One region of the Corticicoccus populi genome, then DNA from elsewhere that is predicted to be linked to it. Evidence: a T-box and tRNA genes for the amino acid it is inferred to sense, from the RefSeq annotation. Region 1 holds a T-box; the other holds one or more tRNA genes.

Region 1 (9,898 bases):
TTAGATTAATATAGGTATATTGAAGCTTACACTTTAGTAAGCTTTTTTATTTTTTAGAATATATTTAAGTATAGAGTATACCTAAATTAAAAAGGCTTGGGAGAGGTGAGGATGGTATTGTCAAAAGAGTATATTTAGACATATATAATAGTAGAAACTTGTTGACAAAACGTTACTCAGGAAGGTAAAATTTATACAAATGGAAAAGTAAGAATACTTTTTTTCCTCTGAGAACACTATAAGTTAGGCTTTTAAGACTATCTACATACCTCTTGCTTTTAGTAAAAAATGTCATCGTTCTTATCTACGAAACATACTGAAGCAGATATTCAGGACACTTTAAATGCATTTAGAAATGCGTTAGCGAGAATTAAAGAAAATTCATAAAAAATACTTCATGAAGTGCTGAATATGTGTATAATAGTTAGTGAAATAGAATATGGGGGGCGTAGATATGAGCGATGAAAAGCGCTTTGAAAATGGCAGCGAAGAGGGACGAACGTACGTCGATGGTCAACCTCGCGAAATTAAAAGTAAAAATGAAAAAGAAGATCATGCCAAAAATCCACTTGTATGGGTAATTCCGGTTATGATTGTAATTTTAATTGTGCCGTTGTTGATTTTTCACCTTGGAAATGATGATCATGAAGGTGAAGATGAGGCAGCAACTGAAGAATCTTCAGATGAAGGCGGAGAAGAAAGTGCTGAAGGTGAAGAGTCAGGTGAAGAATCTGAAGCTTCATCCGGTGATGCGGATGCTGAAGGTATCGCGCGTGACAACTGTGCATCATGTCATGGTGAAGATTTCAGCGGCGGAATGGGTCCGGCACTTGCAGGGACATCACTTGCAGAAGATGAGTTTCATGACATTGTAAGAAATGGACAAGGTTCCATGCCTGCATTTAGTGAAGATCAGCTTTCAGATGATGACATTACTGCATTATACGGCTTTTTCGGTGAACAATAATTAATATAATGGCGTATCTTCAATTTGAAGATGCGTCATTTTTCTTTTAGAGACCTTTCTATTCATGTGTAAATAGTATACACTTAAAATAATACGAAATCCGAAATATTGATTGAAGGTTATTTTTAAATGAAATATGTCCATTTACTACTATTGATTGTCACATCTTTTGTCATCTCTTTTCTGTTATTCCGTACGGGAGTTATCCTCCCCTGGCTGTTCGGCTCCATGGCAGCGACATTTTTATATATCCGCTTTGTGACGCGTGATTTTTATTTTCCGAAGTGGCTCGGCAATGTTGGTGTATTTGTCATCGGCTTTGAGATCGGCACACAGTTTACGCCTGAAACGGTTCAGGAGATGGCGGGTCATGCGGTGAGCATTATTGTGATGACGCTCTGCGTGATTATTCTGAGCCTCATACTGTCTGTTTTCTTTATGAAATTAACAGGCTGTACAGTTGAAACAGCAGTACTGTCTTCAATACCCGGTGCCTTGTCTCAAATGATATTAATGGCTGAGGAAAACAAACGGGCGGATATTCTGCTTGTGACTATTACTCAAATGTCGAGAATTGTCCTGGTGATTATTCTTGTCCCGATTATTGCACGATTTTTTCAGAGTGACACTGTGTCTGTCATCGATGACAGTGCACCGCTTCTGACGGAAAGTTTTATTACACCGATGATTTTAATACCGGTTGCTGCAGTCGTAATCATGTACATACTGAAACGGCTGAAATTTCCTGTGCCGTTTATGCTCGGCCCGATCATTGCCGTGATCATCTGGAATTTAAGCACCGGCTATGATTTCTCGATGAATATTGAATTTATGTTTGCAGCACAGATTTTGTTCGGAATTCGAATGGGCGTTCAGTTATCGTCACTTCTGAATCAACTGAACGGCCGGATGATTATTTCTATGCTGGTTCAAAATATTTTGCTCATCATTGGAACACTGCTGCTCGTCGGCCTCTTTCAAATTTTTATGGATGTTGAGTTTAATGATTTATTTTTGAGTGCGGCACCCGGCGGAATCGGTCAGTTAATTGTTGTTGCGGTTGAAATCGGGGCGGATGTTGCCATGATTTCAAGTTATCACATATTCCGGATCTTTTTCATTATATTAATTGTTACACCGCTTATTAACTATATTTTAAAAAGAAGACGACAGAAACAAAATGAAACTTGACAGATTTTTATAGTTTGATTACTATAAATTTAATGAAATATATTAAAGTACAGAAGATTAGCTTGAATTTGGCGTGAAGAGAGTATGTGGCTGGTGAAAACATACCGGAAATTTAAGTGAAAGTAATCTGTAAACAATTTAACTTGAAATCATTCAGTAGGGTTAAACGTTTTATATGCGTTAAATATATGAAGAGTGGCAGTATTTTACTGCCAAATTTAGGTGGTACCGCGGAACTCCCGTCCTATGTATAGGATTCGGGGGTTTTTATTTTGAAGAAAAGGAGTGGTTTGATGGAAATGCCCAAAAAATATCATCCACAAAGTGTAGAAGAAGGAAAATATAAAAAATGGCTGGAGGCAGGGAGCTTTAAATCTGACGCAGCAAGTGATAAAGAACCGTTCAGTATTGTCATACCGCCGCCGAATGTAACAGGGAAACTGCATCTTGGACATGCATGGGATACAACACTACAGGATATTATTACCCGGATGAAGCGGATGCAGGGATATGAAGTACTTTATCTTCCTGGAATGGATCATGCGGGAATTGCTACACAGGCAAAAGTGGATGCACGTCTCCGCGAAGAGGGGATTAACCGCCATGATATCGGCCGTGAGAAATTCCTCGAACATTCGTGGAACTGGAAAGAAGAATATGCAGATTTCATCCGCAGTCAGTGGGCGAAGCTCGGCCTCGGTCTTGATTATGATAAAGAACGTTTTACTTTGGATGAAGGGCTCTCTAAAGCAGTGCGGAAAGTGTTTGTTGACATGTATAATAAGGGTCTGATTTATAGAGGTGAGTATATTATCAACTGGGATCCTGCAACACAGACTGCCTTATCGGATATTGAAGTGATACACAAGGAAATTGAAGGTAAGTTTTATCATGTGAAATATCCGCTTGAGGACGGCTCCGGCTTCCTTGAAATCGCAACAACACGTCCTGAAACGATGCTCGGTGATACTGCAGTGGTGGTTCATCCGGATGATGAACGCTATCAGAATTACATTGGTAAAAAAGCAATTCTTCCTGTTATCGGCCGTGAGCTGCCGATTATTGCAGACAGTTATGTGGATAAAGAATTTGGAACAGGTGTCATGAAAGTCACACCTGCACATGACCCGAATGACTTTGAACTCGGCAACCGTCACAACCTGGAACGGATTAATGTTATGCATCCGGATGGTTCCATTAATGCACTCGGCGGCAAATATGAAGGAATGGATCGTTTTGAATGCAGACGCGCACTGGTTAAAGATCTGGATGACGCGGGTTACATGATTGACATTGAGTCCCACGTTCATTCAGTTGGTCATTCCGAGCGCAGCAACGCAGTGGTTGAACCTTACCTGTCCACACAATGGTTTGTGAAAATGCAGCCGCTTGCTGATGAAAGTCTTTCGAACCAGAAAACAGACAACCGTATTGATTTTGTGCCTGAACGTTTTGAAGGAACATTTAATACATGGATGGAAAATATACGTGACTGGTGTATTTCAAGACAGTTGTGGTGGGGGCACCAGATTCCTGCATGGTACCATAAAGAAACCGGTGAAATGTATGTAGGTATGGAAGCACCTGAAGATGTTGAAAACTGGGTACAGGATGAAGATGTTCTTGATACATGGTTCTCAAGTGCACTCTGGCCGTTTTCAACAATGGGCTGGCCGGAAGAAGCGGATGATTTGAAAAAATTCTTCCCGACAAATGTACTGGTAACCGGCTATGATATTATTTTCTTCTGGGTGGCACGGATGATCTTCTCATCACTTGAACATACCGGGGAAAAACCGTTTGATGATGTGCTCTTGCACGGTCTTGTCCGTGATGATCAGAACAGAAAAATGTCGAAATCCCTCGGCAACGGTGTGGATCCGATGGATGTCATTGAGAAGTATGGTGCAGATGCACTGAGATACTTCCTGTCTACAGGTACAACACCGGGGCAGGATCTGCGTTACTCCGATGAAAAAGTAGAGTCCGTATGGAACTTTATTAATAAAATCTGGAACGCATCAAGGTTCAGCCTGATGAATATCGGTGAAGATTTTAAAATGGGGGATATTAATTTAGAAGGAGATAAATCTCTTGCTGATGAATGGATTCTGACCCGTTTAAATGACACAATTGAAAATGTGACGCGTTTGTCAGAGCAGTATGAATTTGGCGAAGTCGGCCGTATATTGTATAATTTTATCTGGGACGAGTTCTGTGACTGGTATATCGAAATGGCGAAGGTACCGATGCTTGAAGGTACAGACGAAGAAAAGCATATGACACGTTCTGTTCTGTTGTATACACTGGATAAGACAATGAAAATGCTTCATCCGTTTATGCCGTTTGTAACAGAGGAAATTTATCAGTCCATTGAAAGCAACCGGACGATTGTAACCAGTGAGTGGCCGTCTGTCGATGAGACTTTGATTTATCCGCAGGCAACCAATGACATGGCACTGCTGGTTGAAATTATTAAATCAATCCGTCAGACACGAAATGAAGTGAATACACCGCTGTCTAAAGAAATCAATATTAATATTGAAGTGAAGGATGATAAGAAGCGTGAATCTGTCAGCAAAAACAGACATTATTTAGAGCGCTTCTGTAATCCGAAAACACTTGATATAAAAAGCAATATTGAAGCAGGCGACGACGATAAGACGGATGTTGTGAGCGGTGCAACGATTGTTCTGCCATTGTCAGGTCTGATTAATAAAGAAGCAGAGATTGAAAGACTGAATACTTCTCTTGAAAAGCTTGAAGGTGAGTTGAAACGTGTCGAAGGTAAATTATCAAACGAGCGTTTTGTAAGTAATGCACCTGAAGCTGTGGTTCAAAAAGAGAAAGAAAAGAAAGAGAAATATCAGCTGCAGTATGAAGAAGTTAAATCAAGATTGGAACATTTAAAGGGGATGGATTAAGTCATGAACTATGACGAAAGTTTGGCTTGGATTCATGGACGGATTAAGTTCGGAATTAAACCGGGAGTAAAGCGCATGGAATGGATGCTTCAGAGACTGAACCATCCGGAAAGAAACATTAAGGGGATTCATGTCGTGGGTACGAACGGAAAAGGCTCAACAGTAAGTTATTTAAGAAATGGATTAAATGCAAACAATTATACTGTAGGGACATTTACGTCTCCATACATTGAAACATTCAATGAACGTATTTCTCTTGACGGCCGGCCGATTTCTGATGAGGCAATTGCAGAAATCGCTGATATTGTGCGTCCGGTCAGTGAAGACATGGAAACAGAAACAGATCTCGGTACAGCAACGGAATTCGAAATTATTACGATGATGATGTTTGTATATTTCGGCCGGGTGCAGCCGGTGGATTTTGTTGTTGTTGAAGCGGGTCTTGGTGCCACGCATGATTCAACGAACGTATTTAATCCTGTGATGACAGTATTGACAAGTATTGGACTGGATCATACTGACATTCTCGGAGATACACTGCTTGATATTACAAAAGATAAATCAGGCGTGATTAAAAGCGGTGTGCCGCTCGTATTTAACGTGCATGATGAGCGTTCTAAAGATTATGTGTATAAAAGACTTGAAGAAAAAGGGTCGCTGGGCATGGCTTTGAATGCAGAAATCACCATCCGTTCTAAAAACGGTGAGTTTGACTATCAGTATAAGCACTATGATTTTGAAAATATTGTACTTTCAATGATCGGGGATCATCAAAAAGAAAATGCAGCACTCGCAATTACTGCACTGTTGGATATGTGTGAGCGGGAATTGATTGATATTGATGTCAATAAAACGATTGAAGCTGTGGAAGATACTACATGGTCCGGCCGTATTGAAAAAATCAGCGAAAATCCGTTAATTATTCTGGACGGTGCCCATAATCAGGAAGCGGTGGAGGCCCTCGTTAAGACGATGGAAACATATTACGGTGACAGAAAGATTACTGTGTTATTTTCTGCAGTCAAAGGCAAACCGCTCGGCAGTATGACAGACCGTCTTTCTGAAATCGCGGATGAATTTGTTGTGACGGAGTTTAATTTCTTTAAAGCGATGTCTGCGGACGATATTTACAAAGAGGTCAGACATACTGAGAAGCGTAAAGTGGACGATTTCATAGAGTACATTGACACGTTCAGCGGAGATGTTCTGCTTGTAACCGGAAGTCTTTATTTTATCAGTGACGTCAAACAGCACTTTAATCAATTAAATATTACGTGAATAAAATACCTCTGTAACTGAGCAATCAGGTGCAGAGGTATTTTTGTATTGAATATACATTACTAAATTTTAATTTTTTCTGACAAAAACGATTGTTTATGTATATAATGGTATACATATTAAATTTGGAGTGGTTATTATGGCAGATTATAAAAAAGATCCAAGGGATATAAGCAGCAGGTTTCCGCATACTTATGCAATTCTGCTTGCAGTGGTTATTATTGGTGCGGCACTCAGTTACATAATACCTGCCGGGGAATATGACAGGGTGGAACAGGGAGAACGTACAGTGGTTGTCAACGGTTCGTATGAACAGGTGGCACAAGATCCGGTATCAATATTCGAACTTTTCATGTCTATTCCTACAGGATTGATTGAAGTGGCAGACATTATTTTTTACGTATTCTTAATCGGCGGTGCATTTGGCGTGATACGAGCGACAGGTGCAATTGAGGCGATGGTGCAGAAAATAATGACAAGTATGCAGGGAAATGAGAAGTTAATGATTCCGGTAATCATGACTGTATTTTCAATTTTAGGATTTACAACCGGAATGTCTGAAGAAGCTATTATATTTGTGCCGATTGGTATTGTTCTTGCAGTAGCACTCGGATATGATGCAATGGTTGGTACGGCAATGGTAACACTGGGTGCTGCATCCGGTTTTATCGGTGGTATGTTTAATCCATTTACAGTTGGTGTGGCACATACTTTAGCCGAACTCCCGATTTTCTCAGGTGCGTTATTTAGAAGCGTCGTATACGTATTTGTACTTGGTGCAGCCATACTGTATGTGATGCACTATGCGAAAAAGGTAAAGAATAATGAAAAGGCAAGTTTGATATACGAAGAGAATCAGCGCGGACAGATTAACTTTACAGCAGATGTCATGGAATTTGATGCTTTGAAGAAAAGACACGTTGCAATTTTGACAGTATTTGCACTCGGTGTCGGTGTTAATATTTACGGTATATTTGTCCACGAGTGGTTTATTACAGAAATGGCTGCGAACTTCTTTGTTGTTGGTATGGTGGCAGGATTAGTTGCCCGCATGAGAATTAACGACATATTTGACGCGTTTATCGAAGGTATGAAGCTGGTGGTATTTGGTGCGATTATTATCGGTTTTGCCCGTGCAATACTGGTTGTTTTGGAATCCGGTATTATTATTGATACAATCATATATTCAATGAGTGGTGCACTGGATATGATACCAAATGCTTTAACTGCACTTGGCATGTTAGTGATTCAAGTTATTATTAATTTCTTTATCCCGTCAGGATCCGGGCAGGCAGTAACAACAATGCCTGTAATGATACCAATTGCGGATCTTCAGGAAATGCCGAGACAGGTTGCGGTGCTTGCCTTCCAGTACGGAGATGCGATTACGAATACGATTATTCCGACGTCTGCGTCTTTAATGGGCGTTCTTGCAGTTGCCGGAATTCCATATTTAAAATGGGTGAAGTTTGTGTGGAAAATCACTGTTATCTGGCTTTTAATTGCAGCAGTCGGATTAGTGGCTGCAACGCTTATCAATCTTCAGTAAGTTATATAATGACAAACAAATGAGCAGATACCCAAACTTCTGGGGTCTGCTCTTTTGTTTTATCTTATAATGGTTTTTGATTATCTTTCTCCACCAGAGCATCTCTGATTTCCCGGAGAAGTACAAGCTGTTCATCTTCGACATCTTCTTCAATGAACCGGTTTCTCGTTAGTTTATTTGCAAGTTTAACAAATAAAAAGACTGCAGCACCGACAATGATGAAATCAATAATTGACTGAATGAAAACACCGTATGTAATGCCCATATACTCCCAGCTGGAGGTGAAGTCTGTATCTCCGAACAATAAAGCGACCGCAGGCATAATGATATTTTCTACAAGTGCTGTAACGATTTTGCCGAAAGCAGCACCGATCACGACTGCGACTGCCAGATTTAAAACATTCCCCTGCATTAGAAATTCTTTAAACTCTTTCCACAAGATAATCACCTCCTGTCCTGAAATGTAGAGTTATCATATCACATTAAGAAAATATATATTAATGTGAAAGTTCATTTATGTGCAATATCTTCTTTAAATAAATGATAGTTATGATTTTATTTATATTTGATAAGTTTAACTTATTTTATCGCTAATTTATTTGTATCAATTATTGAAAGATTTCTCGTTTACTTGATGGTTTTTTTAGGTATACTTATTATATAAGAATTATTATTATTTAGGGGGCTTTATTATTATGGGTCAAAACATTAGTGAAAAAGCGAAGCAGTCGTTTGATTTAAATAATAAATCATACAATTACTTCAGCTTGAAAACCCTTGTGGATAAAGGCTATTCAAAGACTGAAAATCTGCCTTATTCCATTCGTGTTCTGCTTGAATCCGTTTTAAGACAATATGATGGTTCTGTCATTAATGATGAACACATCAAATCTCTGGCAACATGGGACGAAGGAAATAATGAAGGAAATGAAGTGCCGTTTAAACCGTCACGTGTTATCCTTCAGGACTTTACCGGCGTACCTGCAGTCGTAGACCTCGCATCACTGCGTAAAGCAATGGATGGTGTCGGCGGCGATGTTCAGAAAATCAACCCTGAAGTACCTGTGGACCTTGTTATTGACCACTCAGTACAGGTTGATGAGTATGGTACTGAAAATGCGCTTCAGAGAAACATGGAGCTTGAATTTGAACGTAATGAAGAACGCTATGAGTTCTTAAACTGGGCAACAAAAGCATTTGATAATTACCGTGCTGTTCCGCCTGCAACAGGTATTGTGCACCAGGTAAACCTTGAATACTTAGCCAATGTTGTTCATGTGAGAGAAGAAAACGATGAGCTCGTTACATTCCCGGATTCATTAGTGGGGACTGACTCCCATACCACAATGATTAACGGACTCGGTGTCCTTGGATGGGGTGTCGGCGGTATTGAAGCTGAAGCAGGTATGCTTGGTCAGCCGTCATACTTCCCTGTACCAGAAGTAGTCGGTGTACGTATGGTGAATTCACTGCCGGAAGGCGCAACTGCAACAGATCTTGCGCTTCGTGTCACTGAACTTTTACGTCAAAAAGGCGTTGTTGGAAAGTTCGTTGAATTCTTCGGTAAAGGTGTCACTGAACTGCCGCTTGCAGACCGTGCAACGATTGCCAACATGGCGCCGGAATATGGTGCAACATGTGGTTTCTTCCCGGTCGATGATGAAACAATCGATTATATGAGATTGACAGGACGGCCTGAAGACCATCTTCAAGTGGTTGAGAAATACTTGAAAGAAAATGACATGTTCTTCAATGCAGAAGTAGAACCGACATATACAGATGTAGTTGAACTCGATCTTTCTGAAGTAGAACCATCATTATCAGGTCCGAAACGTCCACAGGATTTAATTAAATTATCCGATATGAAGTCAGAGTACAAAAAATCCGTTACTGCTGAAAGCGGCAACCATGGTCATGGTCTGGATGAAAGTGAATTTGATAAGAAAGCAACAATTAACTTCAACGACGGACATACTTCCGAGCTTAAAA
Region 2 (9,898 bases), on a different contig from region 1:
ACATACAGATTCTGCGAAGCTGAAAGAACAGATGATGTTTTACCGTGCGGCTATGCTGATTACACACGGGCAGCCGGGAGAAGTCATCCCTCTCCTGAAAGATTATACAGAGCCGCGGATGCCGATTAACAGTGTGCTTGCACAATCATATTTGATGACCGGCGTGCCGGGTAAGGCAAAGGAAGTGCTGCAGGCAGAAGTTTACGAGTCCATGGTATTTATCATGAGTGATATGACAATGATGATGTATTCTGACTTGTATAATGATCTCGAGGCGGTGATAGAACGCGGAACTGCCCTGGATGAAGCGTTTAAATTGAAGGCGCTCCATCCAAGCTCGACATTGAATTTCTATCTGGTCGCTGCGATGAAGATGAGCGGCGATAAGGAAAGGTGTCTTTTCTACCTGAATGAATTTCTCGAGTGTGTGAAACATCTGGCGGATGCGTATTATTTACATGGAGATGAATTTTTTTCGGATATCGACGACTGGCTGAATAATCTTGATATCGGAAATAATGCACCGGTGAGCTTAATGAATGCCAAAAAACAGCTGATACATTCAGTGACTGATAATGAAGTATTTAGAGATTACAAAGAAGATATCGCATTTAAAAATATTGTACACACTTTAAAAACAACATTGGAGGAGAAATGATATGGACATTGAACTCAGAGAACTGCTGCCTTTTCTCATCCCATTAATTATTCTGCAGTCGGTCTTAATGATTACAGCGCTTGTCATGATTTTCAGGCAGCAGACATTTAAGTATCTTAACAGGTGGGTATGGGTCCTCATCGTCATTGTTTTTAACCTTGTCGGACCGATTATTTATTTTGTACTGGAGCGTCGGTAGTGATGGAAATTCTTAAAATTGACGGACTCAAAAAGGCGTTTCACGGTAAACAGGTCATTGACGGTTTAACAATGTCAGTGGAAGAAGGGACAATTTACGGTTTTATCGGAAACAACGGCACAGGGAAAACAACGACGATGAAGATGATTCTCGGTCTTTTGAAACAGGATTCAGGGACAGTATTTGTCTCAGGGGAACAGGTCACATTCGGAGATACAGCAACGAACAGACATATCGGCTACCTGCCGGATGTTCCTGAGTTTTATCCATATATGAATGCCCGGGAATATTTAAATTTATGTGCAGAAATTACTGATGTAAATAAACAAGAGCGTGCAGAAAGAATTGAAACACTGTTAAAATTGGTCGGTCTTAACGGCGAAACATCAAAAATCAGAACATATTCAAGAGGCATGAAGCAGCGGCTCGGCATCGCCCAGGCGTTAATTCACCGCCCGAAACTGCTGATTTGTGACGAGCCGACAAGTGCACTCGATCCAGGCGGCAGAATGGAAATATTAAATATATTGAAAGAAATTAAAAGTGAGACAACTGTGATTTTCTCCACACATGTACTGACAGATGTGGAGCGGATATGCGATCAGGCGGGCGTCCTTCATGAAGGAAAAATTCTTCAGGAATTTAATTTGAAGGCGGATGATTTCGGAGATAAGGGGATTATCATCAGACTGAATCCGGATGAGTTCAGCTGTCTCAGTCATCATTTAAACATGACGCATATTGAGAATACAGACTATCGTGTCACTAATCATTCATTACAGGAAGTATATGAAGTACTTCATAAAAACAATATTTATCCGGAATCTATTGTACGTGAGAAAAAATCACTTGAGGATGTTTATCTGGAGGTGACAAAATGAGTCAGCTGACTGCGATGTTTAAGAAAGAGTGGATGGAATCCATCCGTCAGTTTAAAACCGCCGCACTGGTGATTGTATTGATTATTTTCGGGATAATAAGTCCGCTGACGGCATTATTAATGCCGGATATTATGGAGATGGTAATGGAAGACAGCGGTGTTCATTTTGAACTTCCGGCAGTACAGGCCGTTGATTCATATATGCAGTTTTTCAGTAACTTGAATCAGATGGGACTTGTGATACTTGTTATCGTTCTTGGCAGTACGCTGACTAATGAAATCTCCCGTCATACACTCATTAACCTTGTCACAAAAGGGTTGAAGCGGCGTACTGTGATATTTGTGAAATATTTCTATGCATGTCTGGTGTGGACAGTGGGTTATGTGATGAGTGCAGTCATTACATATCTGTACACGATTTATTATTGGGATAATGATGTGCCGCATGTGCTGCTTAGTTTCAGTCTGACATGGCTGTTTGGAATATTTTTAATCAGTATTATTATGTTCGCATCGTCGATTTTTAAATCCAGTTACATTGCGGTGTTGATGACAGTACTTGCTGTTGTTGTGGTCATGATTGCTTTAAGCATTCATCCGGGACTTTCGGAATATATGCCGCAGTATTTACTCGGGGGGAGTACAGGATTGTTGAACGGCAGTCTTCAGCCGGAGGATGTCTCTCCTGCCGTGACTGTCACTGTTTTAACGAGTATTTTAATGTTTGTTTCTGCAGTCTTTATTTTTGATAAAGCTGAAATATAAGAGCGCCCGCCGGGGCGCTATTTTTCTATGAATAAAGGAATCAATTCCTGTTTTTTAACATCAACGAGGCCGAGGTTACTGAGCCTGATCTCAGGTATAACGGTCAGTGCCAGAGAGGACATTGCCATGGATGGTGCCCTTCTGCCGACTTTTACTCCCATATTAAGTGAGGTTTCATTAAATTTGAAGATGACCGGTGCGAGTGTCTCAACAGAACTGTCAGCCATCAGTCCTGCAACCGGGAGGTCAACTGCCGCCTGCAGTTCGCCTTCATCAAATAATACAAGTCCGCCGCCTGTTGATTCAAGATATTTCGCAGCATGATACATATCTTCAGCGTTCGTGCCGACAACAATCAAATTGTGGCTGTCATGGGACAAGGTAGTGGCATATGCCCCTCTTGAAAGACCGGCGTTTTTCAGTACGCCTGTAAATGGTTTATCCCCCTGGCCGTGTCGTCCGATGACGGATGCAAAAAGGTAGCCTTCCGGCAGGCGGCGGATGATTCCGTCTTCTGTTTCGAGGTCGAGTGTGCCTCTTTCGGTGGTGCCGATTTTTGTCATCTCCATCGTATTAATTGAGACGGTTTTTTTATTATCAGGAGTGGTAATGTGAAAGTCATCTATTTTAATATCAGGAATTTTTACAGTGTTTTCCCGGAGCACTGCTGCAGATGACTGAATATCATGAATCATTCTGCCGTCTTTGACTTGATGGATGCCTTTTGTAAATACGTCTGTCACATCCATTTTTTCCAGAGAATCAACAAGTGAGAAATCTGCAGAGTATCCGGGACCGATACCGCCGCGATGCTTTAACTGATAACGCTGTGCACCGTTCAGCGAGGCGTAACGGACGGCGAGCGGTGCCGGGATTCCCTCTTCAATACATCTTCTGACGACTCTGTTCATCTGACCGCCTTGATACATATCACTCGCTTCAACATCATCTGTGCACATCGCGATATTTGCAGCATAAGGAACTTCACGCCAGGCATCGGCGGCAATATCTGCAAACTGGCTGACACTTGATTCACGGATGTACACTGTCATCCCCTGCCGGAGCTTCTCTATAATTTCATCGGCGGAGCGGCTCTCATGATCTGAATCGACACCCGCTGCCATGTACGTATCAAGGTGACGTCCGACAGTTCTTGGGAGGTGTCCTTCATTACAGACACCGCGTTTCAGTCCTTCGTCAATAATTCCTGCCATGCGGTCGCTCTGATTGATAACGCCGATATAATCCATAATTTCTGCAATGCCGACAACACGTTCTTCTTCAAGCAGGCTGCCGATGTCTTCCGCTTCAAAGACAGCACCCGAAGTTTCAAGACCAGGGACCGCCGGTACAGCGGAAGGGATGGTGATGAATATATCAACCGGCATATCTTTTGTTGCGTCAATCATGTATTTAACACCGTCGACACCAAGAACATTCGCAATCTCGTGAGGGTCAATGACTGCGGCGGTGGTACCTCTTTCAATCAGTGCCTTTACAAAGTTTTCAGGTGTCACCATGGTACTCTCGATATGTACATGACAGTCTATGAAGCCAGGTACAGCATACTTTCCGGAACCGTCAATCTCTGTATCGCCGGACATTTCGTAAGCCGGTTTTCCTTCCTGATACCGTGCAACACCTGCAAAAACATCTTCTTTAATACCGATGTCCGCCCTGTATATTTCAGCGGTGAATACATTGACAAGATTGACGTTTCGAATGACAGTATCCATTGGAATATCCCCGCGTGATGCTGCAGTGATTTGAGATTTTTTATACATAAATACGCCCCTTTACAAAAAAAGACGGAGAATTATCTCCGTCTGTAGTTTTATTCGCTTAATCTAATGTTAATACCAGGGCCGACAGGCAGGTCAAGAAGCACCCATACGACCATCAGTAAAATCCAGCCGGTTAATAGGAAAATCGTATATGGAATCATTGTTGAAATAATTGAACCGAGTCCTGAACGTGAATCGTAGCGTTTCATAAAGCCGAGGACCATGATCAAGTACGGATTCAGCGGCGTTAGAAGACTTGTTGATGAGTCACCGATACGATATGCAACCTGGGTAAATGCGGGATGATAGTCGAGCAGCATAAACATCGGTACAAATACCGGAGCCATCAGTGCCCATTGTGCAGATCCGCTGGTAATAAACTGATTCAATACACCCATTACTAAAATAAATATAATAATTAAAGGTAAGCCGGTAAAGTTAACAGATTCCAGAAAATCTGCGCTGTTTACGGCAATAATAGTACTTAAGTTTGTCCAGTTGAAGTACGCAATAAACTGGGAAATTGCGAATACTAAAACGATGTATGGTGCCATACCTTTAATGGCACTTGTCATATACACCGGAACGTCCGATGCTTTTTTAATCGTTTTTGCAGTTACACCGTATGTTACAGATACAACAATGAATAACAGGAATATAATCGGTATAATATTTGACAGGAATGGTGATGGAACAAGGCTGCCGTTCTCACCACGGAGCACGGAATTTTCCGGCCAGATTAAAGCAATCACGAGACCAGCGTAAAGGAGAGCGGAAATAATTGAGTATATCAACGCTTTCATTTCCTGCTTGGACACTTCGTCCTGCTCCTGCTCCAATACACCTTCCTCGGCATATTCAGGGTTATATTCTCCGAGTCTTGGCTCGATAATCTTTTCAGTAACAATACCGACCAGGAAAACAACAACAAACACGGAAGCAGAGATAAAGAAATAGTTATCTACTGCTGTAACGACCATATTCGGATCAATTGACTGAGCTGCTTCTGTTGTAATACCTGCAAGAAGTGCATCAGTTCCGGCAATCATCAGGTTGGCTGTGAATCCTCCGATAGCACCGGCAAAACCGGTTGCGATACCTGCGATAGGATTTCTTCCAAGACTGTAAAAAATCATCGCGGCGAGCGGCGGAATAATTATAACGGCCGCATCTGATGCGATATTCCCCATCACGGCAACAAAAGCGATAGCGTATGTAATGACTGCTCTCGGTGCTTTTGCGATGGAAGCTTTAATGGCAGTATCGAACAGGCCGACACCCTGCGCAACACCAATACCGAGAATCATTGTAAGAACCAGGCCGAGTGGTGCGAATCCTGTAAAGTTCGACAGCATGGATTCAAGTGCGAATAAAAGCCCTTCACCGGATAACAGATTCTGTGCAGATACTTCCTCACCGGTCCCCGGATGGACAACCGATACATCAAAGTAAGCAACGACTGCTGAAATCACAATAATAATTGCAGCAAGGTAAACGAATATCATAAATGGATGCGGGAGTTTATTACCAAAGTACTCCACAAAATCAAGAACACTCTGTGTTCTTGATTTATTTTGATCTGTATTGTTCATCATACACCTCTTTATAGTAATAGAATTTTAGTTTAATTTGGATGGTGTGACGCCTTTTGGAATCGGACATTCATAAGGTCTGCCATTTTTCCGGCGGTCGAATTCTTCTTTTGCAGCAGTGATTTTCTCAGGGCTGTCAAGCAGTGCACCGGCAGTCTGTGCCATGATTTTTGCGGCATGAATCATACCTTTCGCAGCGTAAGTAGTCTTTCCCTGTGTGACAGTCTGCCATGTGTGCATTTGTGTACCGAAAGCATAACAAGTCGCAAGACATTGTACCGTAGGTGCAAGCTGGCTGACATCTCCGACATCTGAAGAGCCCGGCAGCAGGTCGACTGCTTTTGAATACGGCGCAGGATCGCCGCACAATATACCATACGAATCCGGTGCCTCCTGACCTGCTCTGTGGTATGAACCTGTAATCTGTGCACTTGAATGATTAATTTCATCTTCTGTTAGTGTCTCTTGAATCTGCTCTGCAAACTCAAGCTCATCAGCAGAATAGGAAATACCGCCGATTTCTTTAAGCTGTGTTTCCATTACTTCTTCAAGTACGTTGTTGCGCAGGTAGTTTGAGCATGCTTTTTCGAAATGGATACTGAGTTCGGTTTCTGTCATTAATGCCGCACCCTCAGCAATTTTCTTCACACGCTCGTAAACAGCTCCCGCCTTTTCGACAGTAAGGTCACGCATTAAATAAAGAACTTCCGCCTCTGCCTGAACAACATTCGGCGATACACCGCCGGTGTTTGTCACAGCGTAATGCAGGCGTGCACTGTCCTCAACATGTTCTCTCAAATAGTTCGCACCAACATTCATCAGCTCGACAGCATCAAGTGCGCTCCGTCCGAGATGCGGACTTGATGCCGCGTGGGTAGAAACACCTTTGAATTTAAAGGATACTTGATAATTTGCGAGTGTCTCACTTGTCCATACCTGCGTGTGGACCCAGGGGTGCCAGCAGATGGCAACGTCAATATCATCAAAGACGCCTTCCCGGGCCATAAACGTTTTGCCGGAGCCGCCCTCTTCACCCGGGCAGCCGAAAAACTGTATGGTGCCTTCGAGATTATTTTCAACCAGATAATCACGTGCAGCTATTGCTGCAGCCATGGCGCTTGTACCTAACATATGGTGGCCGCATCCATGTCCGCTGCCGCCTTCTTCAATCGCTTCCTGCCGAGGCGATTCTGCTTTCTGACTGAGATTTGACAACGCATCAAACTCACCAAGAAAAGCAATGGTCGGACCACTTGAACCGAAAGAAGCTGAAAATGCTGTTTCAATGTCTGCGATCCCCCGTTCAACTTCAAAGCCTTGTTGTTCTATGTAATCTGCAAGTTTTGCACTGGAAATATTCTCTTCGAAGCGGAGCTCCGGATGATCCCATATGTCCCGTGAAATTCTGACGTAATCCCTTTCTTTCCCCTCAATACTTTGTTGTATGGTGTCATATAATGACATATTCCATCCCCCTTGATTAATTATGTAGATACACAAGAATTTAATCATTTTAGCATAGTATCACAGTATAGACAATGTTAATAAGTCAGAAAAATCTCAATACTATTTTTGGAAATTGGCTGATTATGGTGGTCTTTAAAGCATGTGGTATCGGGATTTTAATTGTTGATGGTCTATAGAAGACTATTTTCCCTGAAAGTATTTTAGTATAATTATGCATAAACAGATGATTTTTCAAGGTGAATCATATAGAATAATAGATATGGTTCCGTAGCTCAGCGGGAGAGCGCTTGCTTGACATGCAAGAGGTCGGTGGTTCGATCCCACTCGGAGCCACTTTGTACAGATTTATAAAGGGATGTGCTGTCGTGAGGCAGCGCATCTTTTTACATACAGGCAGAATTTTTAATTTGACTGCTTCTGAATGATACACTTTATTATATATTAAAAATAGAGAGGTGTTATTTATAATGAAAGTTCTAGTTGCAGGTGCAAATGGAAAAGTCGCAAAACACTTTGCAGATATTACAGTGAATCATTCTGATATTAAAGAGAAAGCAGTGATTCGTAACAAGGAACAGCAACCTTTCTTCGATGAGCGCGGTATTGAAACAGTGGTTTTGGATATCGTTCACGACTCCATCGAAGATTTCGCAGAAGCGATGAAAGATGTGGATGCGGTGATATTCTCTGCCGGAGCGGGCGGTAAAGGGCTCGATCAGACAGTGATGATTGACCTTGACGGTGCTGTGAAAATCATGACAGCAGCGGAAAAAGCAGGTGTAAAACGATTTGTGATGGTCAGTACGTTCCGTACCGGACGCGAAGAAATCGCAAGAGAAATCAAAGAAGACGAAGCTCTTAAAGTTTACACAATCGCAAAACACTATGCAGATGAATGGTTGAAAAACCGGACATCTCTTGACTGGACTATTATTCATCCGGGTATCTTAACAGATGATGCAGGGACCGGAAAAATTAAAACCGGTATGAATCAGGATATTAATGAAGTGCCCCGTGCAGATGTCGCTGAAGCACTAGCAGCGGTGCTTGAAAACAACGATACCATTCATAAGGAATTTGAAGTGTTATCAGGTGACGAGACGGTGGTTGACGCAGTTAAATCTGTCTGACATTTAAAATAAGGCATGCCCCTCGGGGCATGCCTTATTTTTGATGATACTTTCTGAGAAACTTTTTGACTTCTTTTGAGAGTATTTCATCCGGTCCGTCAACATCAGCATGAATGACATCTGTCACTGACAATCCTTTAAGTGAACCGGACTGTATCCCCCACTCTTTCTTCCACGCTGTTAATTGTATGACAGAACTCGCGTAAACAATCCGGCCGAGACCAACCAGAGCATGGGCGGAAGCACACATTGAACAGTGTTCTCCTGATGTATAAACAACAGCTCTTTTTCTGTCAGCAGCATTTAAATGTTCTGCCGCCCATCTTGCGATTTCAAATTCCGGATGACGCGTGTTATCGCCGCCTGAAATTCTGTTGCGGTCTTCAAATAACACCTCACCTTCGCCGGAAACCAGCACAGAACCGAACGGTGCATCACCATTTCGAAGTGCTTCTTCAGCTAATTCAATACACCGCTTTAAATGTACTTTGTCTATTTCAGAAATCATATTATCACACCTCATTTCCCGGGAAATATAAAATATTATAGTTACTATTATATCGATAAAATTATGTAATATGTATGAGAGTTAGTATTTGAATGAAAATACAGCCCATCATCCATTTTAAACCATGATATTCAAATATCTTCTATTATAAAATTCTATTTCAGTTTAAAGAAAACGTTTAATACATGAATATCATCCATTTAAAAGTGTTTTTACACCAGTGAACTTTGACAGACTGCCGAAAAATATGTTTAAAATGTAACTTGTGTGTTAAAAGTCCTTCACATTCTCACTTCCACTTACTTATTTAGTGAAAATAAATTTTATTTAAATCAAAAATGGAGTTGATTATTTGAGTTCTGATCATAAGGACGAAATTAAAATAGGATTTGCCTATGTCGGTGTTGTACTCGGTGCAGGTTTCTCGACAGGACAGGAAATTCTTCAGTTTTTCAGTAATTTTGGAACAATGAGTTATGCAGCTGTCATTTTATCTGCTGTCGTGATTATGTTTATCGGCAGACAGGCAGCAAAGCTTGGAAATCGAATGGATGCTGAATCACATCTGGAACCGATAAAATTATTATTCGGCAGTACGCTTGGGAAAATTATCGACTATGTACTGGTGTTTTTCCTATATGGTGTAATGGTGATTATGCTTGCCGGCGGCGGTTCGGCATTTGAAGAAAGTTTCGGAATCCCTTCATGGATCGGGTCATTCATTATGATGATTGCGATGGTGATTACATTAATGCTGGATTTTGATAAAATATTGACTGCTCTCGGGGCAGTAACGCCGTTTCTTGTTATTATTGTGATGATTATTGCGGTGTTCAGTTTCATTAATCCATCTGTATCATTTGGTGAACTGAACCAGTATTCAGATATAAGTAAAACACCTACAGGCTACTGGTG

The links. A T-box is a leader RNA that pairs with one kind of tRNA and senses whether it is charged. The one in region 1 lies ahead of ACFSX4_RS02155 (valine--tRNA ligase), so its partner is inferred to be a tRNA-Val.
Region 2: it has a tRNA-Val gene. The T-box ahead of ACFSX4_RS02155 (valine--tRNA ligase) is inferred to sense a tRNA for this amino acid. The anticodon was not compared.

What each region holds. Positions count from the first base shown of each region.
Region 1 covers NZ_JBHUOQ010000001.1:398,487-408,384, forward strand. Annotated here, with positions in the region: gene ACFSX4_RS02140 (hypothetical protein) at 1-9, shown strand, start outside; gene ACFSX4_RS02145 (c-type cytochrome) at 455-967, shown strand; gene ACFSX4_RS02150 (AbrB family transcriptional regulator) at 1,097-2,158, shown strand; T-box leader at 2,200-2,408, shown strand; gene ACFSX4_RS02155 (valine--tRNA ligase) at 2,452-5,082, shown strand; gene ACFSX4_RS02160 (bifunctional folylpolyglutamate synthase/dihydrofolate synthase) at 5,086-6,360, shown strand; gene ACFSX4_RS02165 (YfcC family protein) at 6,500-7,909, shown strand; gene mscL (large conductance mechanosensitive channel protein MscL) at 7,974-8,348, opposite strand; gene acnA (aconitate hydratase AcnA) at 8,605-9,898, shown strand, end outside.
Region 2 covers NZ_JBHUOQ010000004.1:265,867-275,764, reverse strand. Annotated here, with positions in the region: gene ACFSX4_RS11085 (helix-turn-helix domain-containing protein) at 1-658, shown strand, start outside; gene ACFSX4_RS11080 (PLDc N-terminal domain-containing protein) at 660-857, shown strand; gene ACFSX4_RS11075 (ABC transporter ATP-binding protein) at 860-1,738, shown strand; gene ACFSX4_RS11070 (ABC transporter permease) at 1,735-2,502, shown strand; gene ACFSX4_RS11065 (adenine deaminase) at 2,520-4,286, opposite strand; gene ACFSX4_RS11060 (AbgT family transporter) at 4,337-5,881, opposite strand; gene ACFSX4_RS11055 (amidohydrolase) at 5,906-7,342, opposite strand; tRNA gene ACFSX4_RS11050 (tRNA-Val) at 7,607-7,678, shown strand; gene ACFSX4_RS11045 (SDR family oxidoreductase) at 7,813-8,475, shown strand; gene ACFSX4_RS11040 (nucleoside deaminase) at 8,510-8,983, opposite strand; gene ACFSX4_RS11035 (YkvI family membrane protein) at 9,336-9,898, shown strand, end outside.